3 regions of the Mesorhizobium sp. M0991 genome follow, and region 2 is predicted to be linked to each of the others. Evidence: riboswitches for the same ligand, from Rfam matches in the RefSeq annotation. Region 2 holds a riboswitch; each other region holds the start of a gene.

Region 1 (3,269 bases), on a different contig from region 2:
TGTCGTCTTCGAGCGGTCGCGCACGGAAAGGCTGTTCGACTTCCGCTATCGCATCGAGATCTACACGCCGGCCGAAAAACGCCAGTATGGCTATTATGTGCTGCCGTTCCTGCTCGGCGACAGCATCGTCGGGCGCGTCGACCTCAGGGCCGACCGCCCGGCCGGCGTGTTGCGCGTCCATGCCGCCTATGCGGAGCCCGGCGCCCCGCCACAAACCGCTGCCGAGCTTTTCAAAGAATTGAAGCAGATGCAGGGCTGGCTCGGGCTTGAGCGCATCGAGGTGACAGCTGCCGGTGATCTTGGGCCGGCGCTGGCCAGTCAGAAAGATGGCCAACCCCCACAGCGTCTGTCATAGACGCTCCAAGAAACCTGGTAGGTTTGTAATGGCATCGCACGAAGTGCTCGACATGATCCATGGTGCGCTGATTGCACATGGAATAGATGCAATACGTAGAGAGCAGGACGTCACGCTCCAGTCGAGGCAACTTCGGTTTGAGGCTGAGGTGTTCGAGACGGGTTCTAACGGTCGGCTCGTTCTTGAAATCTACATATTCTCTCCGCTGCTTGATGTTCAGCCGGTCATTGAATCATTTGCTGGCTTCGGCGACACGCGCGAACAAGAATTGAATCAGGCGTTTGAAAAATTTATCCGTGGTGTTTTCCACGTCGCCATTGAGGGGCTGGCTGATCATGTCTGCGACGACATACAGGCCGAGGTAGAGATTTGGCAGCGAAGCAGCGCCCGTTGGAACATCTGGCGCAACAATGCCCGTTGGAAAATCTATGGCGGACCCGTCATTTCCCAAGCCACTACCGAGCTATGCTCGCTAAGCCGAGGCTATCCAGCATTCTATGCCAAGCTGGAAAAGCTGTTCACAGCTTCGGTACCCCCCGGAGGCCATTTTGTACGGACCTTTCTGGCAGGCTTGAACGGCACGCTTATTAGTGGCGAAGTCCTTCTGGACAACGCGGTTTGGCAAGAAGGTCAAAATCTGGCGATCAGTCATGATTGGGACTATGGCGATGGCTATCAAGCAATCCGGCAAGTTATCCTGGCACTGCCGGAAGGCGGGACATGACAGCCTTTGGCCGACATTGCAGTGTCGTAGCCGTGCGTTGACACCACCGCCTGCAAAAGCCTAAATCCATTCCAGACGGTCCCCTGCCCGCAACGGCAAGGGCCAAGAGGGAATGCGGTGCGAAATCTCGATTTCAAATCCGCGGCTGTCCCCGCAACTGTAAGCGACGAGCCAAGGCCGAAAACCACTGGGATATTCCCGGGAAGGCGGCACCCAGGCGATGACCCGCGAGCCAGGAGACCTGCCGTCTAGGACATAAGAATCCGATCGCCTGGCGGGTTTTCCGGGCAAGGAGCCTGATTTGGAACGCGACAGCAGTTTTCCGGCTGAGACAGCGGATTTATTGTCCGGCCATGGTGATTCCCCGGCCGGCGTTACCGTCATCGTCTGCTCGTCCTGCCGTGACGAGACCGGTTCGGACGCTCGTCCGCGCGCCGGCGAACTGCTCGCCGAGGACACGCGCCGCGCCGCTTCCTGCGAAAACATTAAAATCCACACCGTCGAATGCCTCGGTAATTGCAAGCGCCGGCTCAGCGCCGCCATACTGCGCGACGGCTGCTGGAGTTACGTCTTCGGCGACCTGACCGCGACCAGCGGCGCCGATCTCGTGACCGGCGCAAAGCTGTTCGCCACCTCGACGGATGGGCTCATTCCATGGCGCGGCCGTCCCGATTGCCTGAAGCGCGGCCTGGTTGCCCGCATCCCTCCCCTTGACCTTTTGAAGGACCTGATATGACCGCTGCCTCCATTTCGCGCGTTCCCTGCACTGTAGTCACCGGCTTTCTCGGCGCGGGCAAGACGACGCTGATCCGCCATTTGCTCGAAAGCGCCAAAGGCAAGCGGCTAGCCATTATCGTCAACGAGTTCGGCGACATCGGCATCGACGGCGAGATCCTCAAGGGCTGCGGCACGGACACCTGCCCCGAGGAAAACATCGTCGAGCTGGCCAATGGCTGCATCTGCTGCACCGTCGCCGACGATTTCGTTCCGGCGCTCGACCAGATCCTGTCGCTGACGCCGAGGGTCGACCACATCCTGATCGAGACATCCGGCCTCGCTTTGCCCAAGCCGCTTGTCCAGGCCTTCCAGTGGCCGTCGGTGAAAAGCCGCGTCACGGTGGACGGCGTCATCGCCGTGGTCGACGGACCGGCGCTGGCTGATGGCCGCGTCGCCAACGACATGGACGCCCTGCAGGCGCAGCGCGCACAGGACGAGACGCTCGACCACGACGATCCGGTCGAGGAAGTATTCGAGGACCAGCTCGCCTGCGCCGACCTGATCATCCTGTCGAAGAGCGACCTGCTGAATGCAGACGGCGCGGCCCGCGCCAATGCCGTCATCGGCAAGCATGTTGGCCGGGCGGTGAAGATCGTGCCGACTTCGCAAGGCAAGGTCGATCCGTCGGTGCTGCTCGGCCTCGGCCTTGCCGTCGAGGACGACATCGAGAACCGCAAGACCCATCACGACGACGAGCTCGACCACGAACACGACGACTTTGACTCGTTCGTCATCGACATTGCGTCCGTGTCCAACCCGGACGAACTGGCACAACGCGTCGCCACGGCTGCGGAGGAGGAAAACGTGTTGCGCGTCAAGGGTTTCGTCGAAGTCGGCGGCAAGCCGATGCGGCTCCTGCTGCAGGCCGTCGGTCCGCGCGTCAACCACTATTACGATCGCGCCTGGACCGCTGAAGACGATCGCCGCTCGCGCCTCGTTGTCATCGGCCTGAAAGGGCTGAACCGCCCGGCCATCGAGCGTATCCTCGCCGGCTGACCCCAGGTACGAGCCGCGATGCACATCCTCACCACGACATCCGCCTCGCTCGACGATCTCGCCGAGCCTGTCGATCTCAGGCAAACGCCTGCGGATGTCGTGGCGCTGTCCTTCACCGACAGCGACCTGGCCGGGCTGGCGGCGGCGTGGAAGGCAGATGCGGACCGCCTGCCGTCGATGCGGCTCGCCGCCTTGCGCGACCTGCGCCATCCGATGTCCGTCGATCTCTGGATCGACAGCGTCGCCCGCCACGCCAAGGTCATTTTGGTCCGCATCCTCGGCGGCTATGACTGGTGGCGCTATGGCTGCGATCAGCTCGCCGTTGTCGCGCGAAATCGCGGTATCAAGCTGGCGCTGCTGCCGGGCGAGAGCCACGACGAGGATTTGCGGCTGATCGAAGGCTCGACGCTGCCGCGC
Region 2 (3,269 bases):
GCCAGCCTTCGGCATTCGGCCTCGACATCATGTTCGGCCAGCATATGGTTGGTCAGCCACAGCGTCAGGCAGTCGATCAGCACCGGCTGGCCGTCAGGCAGCGCCTCGATCGCGCCGGCAAGGTCGAGCGGCGCATCGATGGTCGTCCAGCCGGCACCGCGGCGCGAGCGGTGCAGCGCGATCCGTTCGCGCATCTCCTCGTCATAGGCTTGCGCCGTCGCGAGATAGCTCCACGGCGCCGGACAGGCACTCACCAGCCTCTCGGCATGCGAGCTCTTGCCGGATCGCGCACAGCCGATGATAAGGGTCAGTGCCCCGGCAGCGCGGTCAGGCAAAGCTGTCGCGCAGGCTGGTCGCCGTGCCGGTGAAGCGGCCGCGCACCACGCCGACGACCGCGCCGAGCACCAGCCAGAACACCAGATTGGTCAGCGTCACCGCCACCACGAACTGGTGGTGCAGGCCTTCCGGGATCGCCGTCTCGAAACTGTCGGGCTGCGGCGCGCCAACGATATGCGGCGCGACGATCAACGCCACCGCAAGGACCGCCAGCGGCAGCGATCTGCGGAAGGCGATAAGGCCGAGACCGGCCGCGGTCGCCACCACTGTTGCCCACCACCAGATCTGGCGTTGGACAAGGTCGGCCGCCGGCATCGCCGGCAGTTCCGGCGGCAGGCCGAGGCCCGGCGCCAGGGTGAACACGGCAAAGCCGGCCAGCCCCCAGAACAGGCCCTGACGCCAATTGCCGATGCCGCCGGCGAACTCCGAAACCGCAACCAGGACCAGCGCAAAGCCGATACCGGTGACGATATTGGCAACGACGCTGAAGGCAAAGCGTTCGAAACCGTCGGCCGGCGCCCAGCCTTCGTCCTCCGCCGGAGCCATTGCTTCAGCCGGCGCGGCGCTGCTCATAGCCATCGTGCCCCCGGCGTTTTCGACCGGTGCCGCAGGTGCGGCGGCATGGTCATGGCCGCCGCCGGCCTGTTCGTAGACTTCCGCCTTCAGGATGAGCGGCACCGTGGCATAGGCCTGCATGCAGGCGAGAGCGACGCCGGCCACAAGCCCTGCGATCGCCGCGATGAACACGACGTTGCGAAACAGTGTCATGATGTCAGCCCCTTGTCAGTGGCAGGGAAAGCCCATCGAGTGGCGATAGTCGTGCGCGGCATTGTGGACCGCATCGATATGCGAGAAGCCGACAAAGCCCATGACGAAAATGCCGAGAAATGCAGCAAGCGCCAGCTGCATGAAACGCGACTGCGAGGAGACGGAAGCGCCGAGCGAGACGGAAGCGGTATTCATGTCTTGTCCTTTCGCCCTCCACCCGAGGGCATAGAAGTCAGTTTCCTGTCGCCGGCAGGTCTCCTGGCTCGCGGATCAGCGTCCTTCCCCACCTTCCCGAAGGCGAACCTTCAGTGGCATATGGAGAGGACTACCGCACACAGTTGCGGGGGCAGCCACGGCATTGGGCAAACAATTTCGCCCGCACCGCATTCCCTCTTGGTTCCAAACGGAACCGACGACATCAGCGACTATAGGCAGAATCGCCGCGCCCGGCAAACCAAATTCCGCCGGATCGTGTGGCGAATGCGCCGCCTCGCAAGCTCGCCGACCGGCACTGCGATTGACAATTTTTACCGCCGGGTGTCGCTGGCGGATGGGGAAGAAGCCGGCATGCAACCCAGCCCGAATGAGCGCGGTCCCTACAACGGTCTGACGCGGGCCGAGCCGACGCTGCCGTCATCGGCCTATTGGGACATCGCGGCCTACCAGCGCGATCTAGAGGCCATCTGGTATCGCAACTGGCTGCTGGTCTGCCGCGAGGCCGACCTTGCCCAGCCGCTGGCTTTCAGAACGTTCCGCATAGGCACGCAGGAGGTCGTCGTGCTGCGCGACGAGACCGGCGAATTGCGCGCCTTCCACAACACCTGCCGGCATCGTGGCTCGCAGCTTTGCCAGCAGAGCGAAAGGCCGGCTGAAGGCGCGGCTCATCACCTGCCCTTACCACGCCTGGTTCTATTCGCTGCGCGGTGATCTGGTGCGCGTGCCATCGAAATCGCTGCCGGACGGTTTCGACAAGGCCGATCATCCGCTCTACCGCGTCGCGCTTTCGGTGTGGCGCGGTTTTGTCTTCGCCAACCTCGCCGAGGATGTTGCCGGCTCAGCTGAAACATCCTTCGATCCGGCATCCGGCGACCTCGCCAACTGGCCGCTGGAAACGCTGCTGAGCGGCCATGTGCTGCGCAAGGTGATGAACTGCAACTGGAAGATCTTTTGGGAAAACTTCAACGAGTGCCTGCACTGCCCCGGCGTCCACAAGGACCTGTCGCGGCTGGTGCCGATCTATGGCCGCGGCCTGATGGGCCGCCACGACGATCCCGAATGGGCGCGCCACGCCGACAATGACGCGCCGGAATTTTCCGGCGGCTTGCGTGCCGGGGCCGAAACCTGGTCGCGCGACGGACGCGTTCACGGCTCGGTCTTTTCCGGCCTGACGCCGGCCGAACGTACCGCCGGGCAGACCTACGCCACCAGCCTGCCGTCGATGTTCGTCGTCGGCCATGTCGACTATGTCAGGACCGTGCGGCTGGTGCCGCTTGGGCCGGAGCAGACCGAACTCACCGCCGAATGGCTTTTTTCGCCCGAAGCGCTCGCCGATCCGGCGGCGGATATCGACAACATCATCGCCTTCGGTACCCAGGTGCTGGAGGAGGATGCTGATATCTGCGAGGTCAACCAGATGGGCCTGCGCTCGATGCGCCACAAGGCCGGCGTGCTGATGCCCGAGGAATATGACTTGCACCGCTTCCACAACTGGGTGCGCGAGCGGCATGCCGCACTTCAAAGCGATTTGGGCAGATAGCGCCAGGTGACGAAGCCGCAGACTGCCGCCAGCAGGCCGAGTGTCGCGAAAACCGCGCCCAGGCCGAAGAACGCCAGCACCACCGAATAGACCAGCGGCGGCGTCAGCTCGGAAAAGTCGAGATAGGTGCGGTAGACCGCCGCCATCTGCGCCCGCTCATACGAGCGCACCGAGCGCATGAAGGCGGTCGAGCCCAGCGCATCGAGCGCGATGGTGAAGAGGGCACCGCAAAGCAGCAACGCGCCGGTGACGAGCGGTGCGGCCTCGCCGACGGCGCCGGCCGCCAGCAGCGTCGCCGACATGGCGAAATAGGCGAACGTCATGGTGCGCCGGCCGCCGAAACGCCGTCCCGCCCTGCCCCAGAAGATGGCCATGAACAAAAGCGCATTGCCGGCCGAAACCAAGAGGC
Region 3 (3,269 bases), on a different contig from region 2:
AAGCATGACGAGATCCGAAATCTCGCCGACTTCCGGGACCCGTGGTGAGTGAATGTCGTAGACTCCGGGCCCGATTTCATTCGGATATTTGGAGCTCGTGAAGGCGTCCAGCAGTTCCATTTTCGAGCGCGACGTCTCAATCGAAATGACATCCGCATCCATTTCAGCGATCGCGTCGATGATCTCGTTGAACTCCGAATAGCACATGTGGGTATGGATTTGAGTCGCGTCCTTTACACCCGTTGAAGCGATCCGGAAGCATTCGACAGCCCAGTCGAGATAGTCGTTCCAATCAGACTGGCGCAGTGGCAATCCTTCGCGAAACGCGGCCTCATCGATCTGGATCATCCTTGCGCCGGACCATTCGAGATCCGTCACTTCGTCGCGGATGGCGAGCGCGATCTGGCGGCATGCTTCGGAGCGGGGTACGTCGTCGCGAACAAATGACCAGTTGAGAATGGTCACTGGGCCTGTGAGCATTCCCTTCACAGGGTTTTCCGTAAGCGACTGGGCGAACTGCCACCAGCGCAGCGTCATCGGATTGGGCCTCGATACGTCGCCGAAGATGATGGGGGGGCGCACGTAACGCGACCCATAGCTCTGCACCCAGGCATGCTGGGTGAAGGCGAAGCCGGACAGCTGCTCGCCGAAATGCTGTACCATGTCGTTTCGTTCGAACTCACCGTGCACCAGCACGTCCAGCCCGATCTCTTCCTGCCAGCGAATTGCAGCCTCGATCTCCTTCTTCAGGAAGGTCTCGTAGTCGACATAGCTCAGCTGGTCCTTCGCATGAGCGGCCCGCGCCCTGCGTACCTGCGGCGTCTGCGGGAAGGACCCGATGGTCGTCGTCGGGAACGGCGGCAGCCCGAGCGTGCCGGCCTGGACTCTGGAGCGCTCGGCAAAAGCGCTCTCTCGTCGCTTCATGCTGTCGTCAATGCTGGCGATCCGCCCCTCAACCAGCGGGTCATGGATCTTCGTGGATGTCACGCGAGTGGCGGCAGCCTCGGCAGACGCTTTCAACGCGCCTGCCACCGCATCCCTGCCTTGGGACAGGGCCCGGGCAAGCAACACCAACTCGTCGGTCTTCTGGGCCGCGAAGGCGAGCCACGACCTGATGTCCGCGTCGAGTTCCGTCTCCATGCGCAGGTCGATCGGCACATGCAGCATCGAGCAAGAAGGCGCGATCTCGACGCGGTCCAAGGGCCAGCCGGCGACGATCGGTTTGATGCGGTCGAGAATGGCGGGCAGGTTCGCACGCCAGACGTTGCGGCCATCGATCAAGCCAAGCGAGAGCACCAGATCCTTCGGTGCGAGCCGACCCACCGTTTCCAGCTGCTCGGGAGCGCGCACGAGATCAATATGCAGCCCGGCCAGGGGCAGAGAAACCGCGGTTTCGAGATTGTCTCCCAGCGGCCCGAAATAGGTAGCCAGCATGATCTTCAGCTCGGGCGCGGCTTTCGACAGCTGGCCATAGGCGAATTCGAACGCAGCTCGTTCGTTCGGGTTCAGATCGAGGACAAGCGCTGGCTCATCGATCTGCACCCAGTCGGCTCCAGACAGCTTCAGCCTCTGCAGGAGTTGCTCGTAGACGGGCAGCAGCCGCGGCAGGAGCGCGATGGGATCGAATCCTTCGGCAGGCGATTTCGCCAGCTTGAGGAAGGTGATCGGTCCAAGGATGACTGGGCGTGTGTGAACGCCGAGAGCTTTAGCCTCGATGAAGTAATCGACCGGTTTCGTCGACGAGAGGGCGAACGTCTGATCATCGTTGAGTTCCGGCACAATGTAGTGATAGTTGGTGTCAAACCACTTGGTCATTTCCATCGCGGTTACATCAGACCGATGAGCCGCCTGCTGGTGACCAGCGTGTCGACAATCCTCCGTCTGACCTTGGTTGCCCCGCGCCATTGCGAAGTAGATGTCAAGTGGAACCTCGCCGCTATTCCAGCCGTAACGGGATGGAACGGCGCCGACCATGGCTGCGGTGTCGAGCACATGGTCGTAGAGCGAGAAGTCGTTCGACGGGATTTTCGACACGCCGCGATCGTGCTGCTCCTCCCAGCTAGCGGCACGGAGCGCCTTCGCGGTCGTGAGAAGGTCGGCAGCGGACGATTTTCCGGACCAGTAGCTTTCAAGCGCGAATTTCAGTTCTCGCCGACGACCGAAACGGGGCACGCCGAGCGTTGCTACAGGAATTTGCTGAGAGACAGTCATGCCAGACCCCGATGGTTGGGGCGTCGGTGACAAGGAAGGCGCTAGCAGGCCGGCACGAACGCCAGGCTGCAGCGGCCACCGAGACACCCCGCCCGTGGACGTAATTCGCCGTGGCAGGTCTCCTGGCTCGCGGGGTCATAGCCTCTACCCGTCTTCCCAAGGCTATTCGCCTCAGTGACATGAGTGGGGTTGGCTCGCCGCTAACAGTTGCGGGGGCAGCGCCGGCATCGCACCGGCTTCCCTCTTAGCTCCGCTGCGGCAGCGCCGTACGGAGAACCACGACGCGGGAGACAATTACAGCAGTTCGCTTCTTTGTCAACGCCGCATAAAGAAATGTTTATGTCGTTATGTTAAATTTCCGTTGGCATGTTCCAAAGGTCGCCTCGAAAGCGAAAACTGTGGAAGCCTTGAGCGGCCGGTAAATCAAAGCAATGACGCACGGCGCCCTTGTCCAGGAGGATAGGAGTTCGTCGGCTGCCGGCAGCAAACATACCGGCAAGCGCCGTGGTGCTGCTTAGCGCATCATGCGAACCACCTCGGCGTCGAACTTCGGCTCCGAGGTTCCGACCGCTTCGTTGGTGATCTGCTCGCGACCATATTCGGCTCAATGGCGAGGCTGTTGCCCATGTGGAAGCTGTTGGCCGTGATGCCCTCGGTGATATGACACAACGATTTCGGGGGGAGCACACCGAGGCCAGGCGCAGCGGCGTGTTGCGAAGTGATCGAGGCCAATGTCTCGAACTGCTTGTTCGCAGCCCACCGGCTCAAGGTAACCCGGCTCAAACCACCGGGCCAGCTCAAGTCCTGTCCAAATGAGGCCTGAGCGGCAAATCGTCGTGCACGCGCACGGTTTGGCGTTCGATCTTGTGATGCGTCTTGGGCGGACAATCGCCACGGTGCAGCGCGCAGAAGCGGTCCCCAATTGGGAAACCGAGGGCGGTGAGGGCAAGCCAGCGCCACAGGCGGAAGGGGACTTGGACCTGTTTGCCCTGCTGGACCACAAGTTCGCGACACAGGGCCTCAAGGAGAAGACCAAGAGTGATTATGCGCGGGACCTC

The links. A riboswitch is a leader RNA that binds a small molecule or an ion and turns the genes downstream of it on or off. The one in region 2 is predicted to bind cobalamin.
Region 1: it holds a riboswitch for cobalamin, as region 2 does, so the genes downstream of both, NKH70_RS15180 (DUF1636 family protein) here and NKH70_RS34285 (CbtB domain-containing protein) in region 2, are expected to answer to the same signal.
Region 3: it holds a riboswitch for cobalamin, as region 2 does, so the genes downstream of both, metE (5-methyltetrahydropteroyltriglutamate--homocysteine S-methyltransferase) here and NKH70_RS34285 (CbtB domain-containing protein) in region 2, are expected to answer to the same signal.

Annotation. Positions count from the first base shown of each region.
Region 1 covers NZ_JAMYNE010000009.1:14,742-18,010, forward strand. The annotation lists gene NKH70_RS15170 (winged helix-turn-helix domain-containing protein) at 1-355, shown strand, start outside; gene NKH70_RS15175 (DUF6348 family protein) at 384-1,079, shown strand; cobalamin riboswitch at 1,139-1,342, shown strand; gene NKH70_RS15180 (DUF1636 family protein) at 1,381-1,815, shown strand; gene cobW (cobalamin biosynthesis protein CobW) at 1,812-2,852, shown strand; gene NKH70_RS15190 (cobaltochelatase subunit CobN) at 2,871-3,269, shown strand, end outside.
Region 2 covers NZ_JAMYNE010000060.1:1,150-4,418, forward strand. The annotation lists gene cobU (bifunctional adenosylcobinamide kinase/adenosylcobinamide-phosphate guanylyltransferase) at 1-335, opposite strand, end outside; gene NKH70_RS34280 (CbtA family protein) at 328-1,104, opposite strand; gene NKH70_RS34285 (CbtB domain-containing protein) at 1,120-1,299, opposite strand; cobalamin riboswitch at 1,336-1,533, opposite strand; gene NKH70_RS34290 (Rieske 2Fe-2S domain-containing protein) at 1,585-2,031, shown strand; gene NKH70_RS34295 (SRPBCC family protein) at 1,937-2,860, shown strand; gene NKH70_RS34300 (MFS transporter) at 2,839-3,269, opposite strand, start outside.
Region 3 covers NZ_JAMYNE010000034.1:2,894-6,162, reverse strand. The annotation lists gene metE (5-methyltetrahydropteroyltriglutamate--homocysteine S-methyltransferase) at 1-2,211, opposite strand, end outside; cobalamin riboswitch at 2,307-2,507, opposite strand; gene NKH70_RS30200 (hypothetical protein) at 3,063-3,269, shown strand, end outside.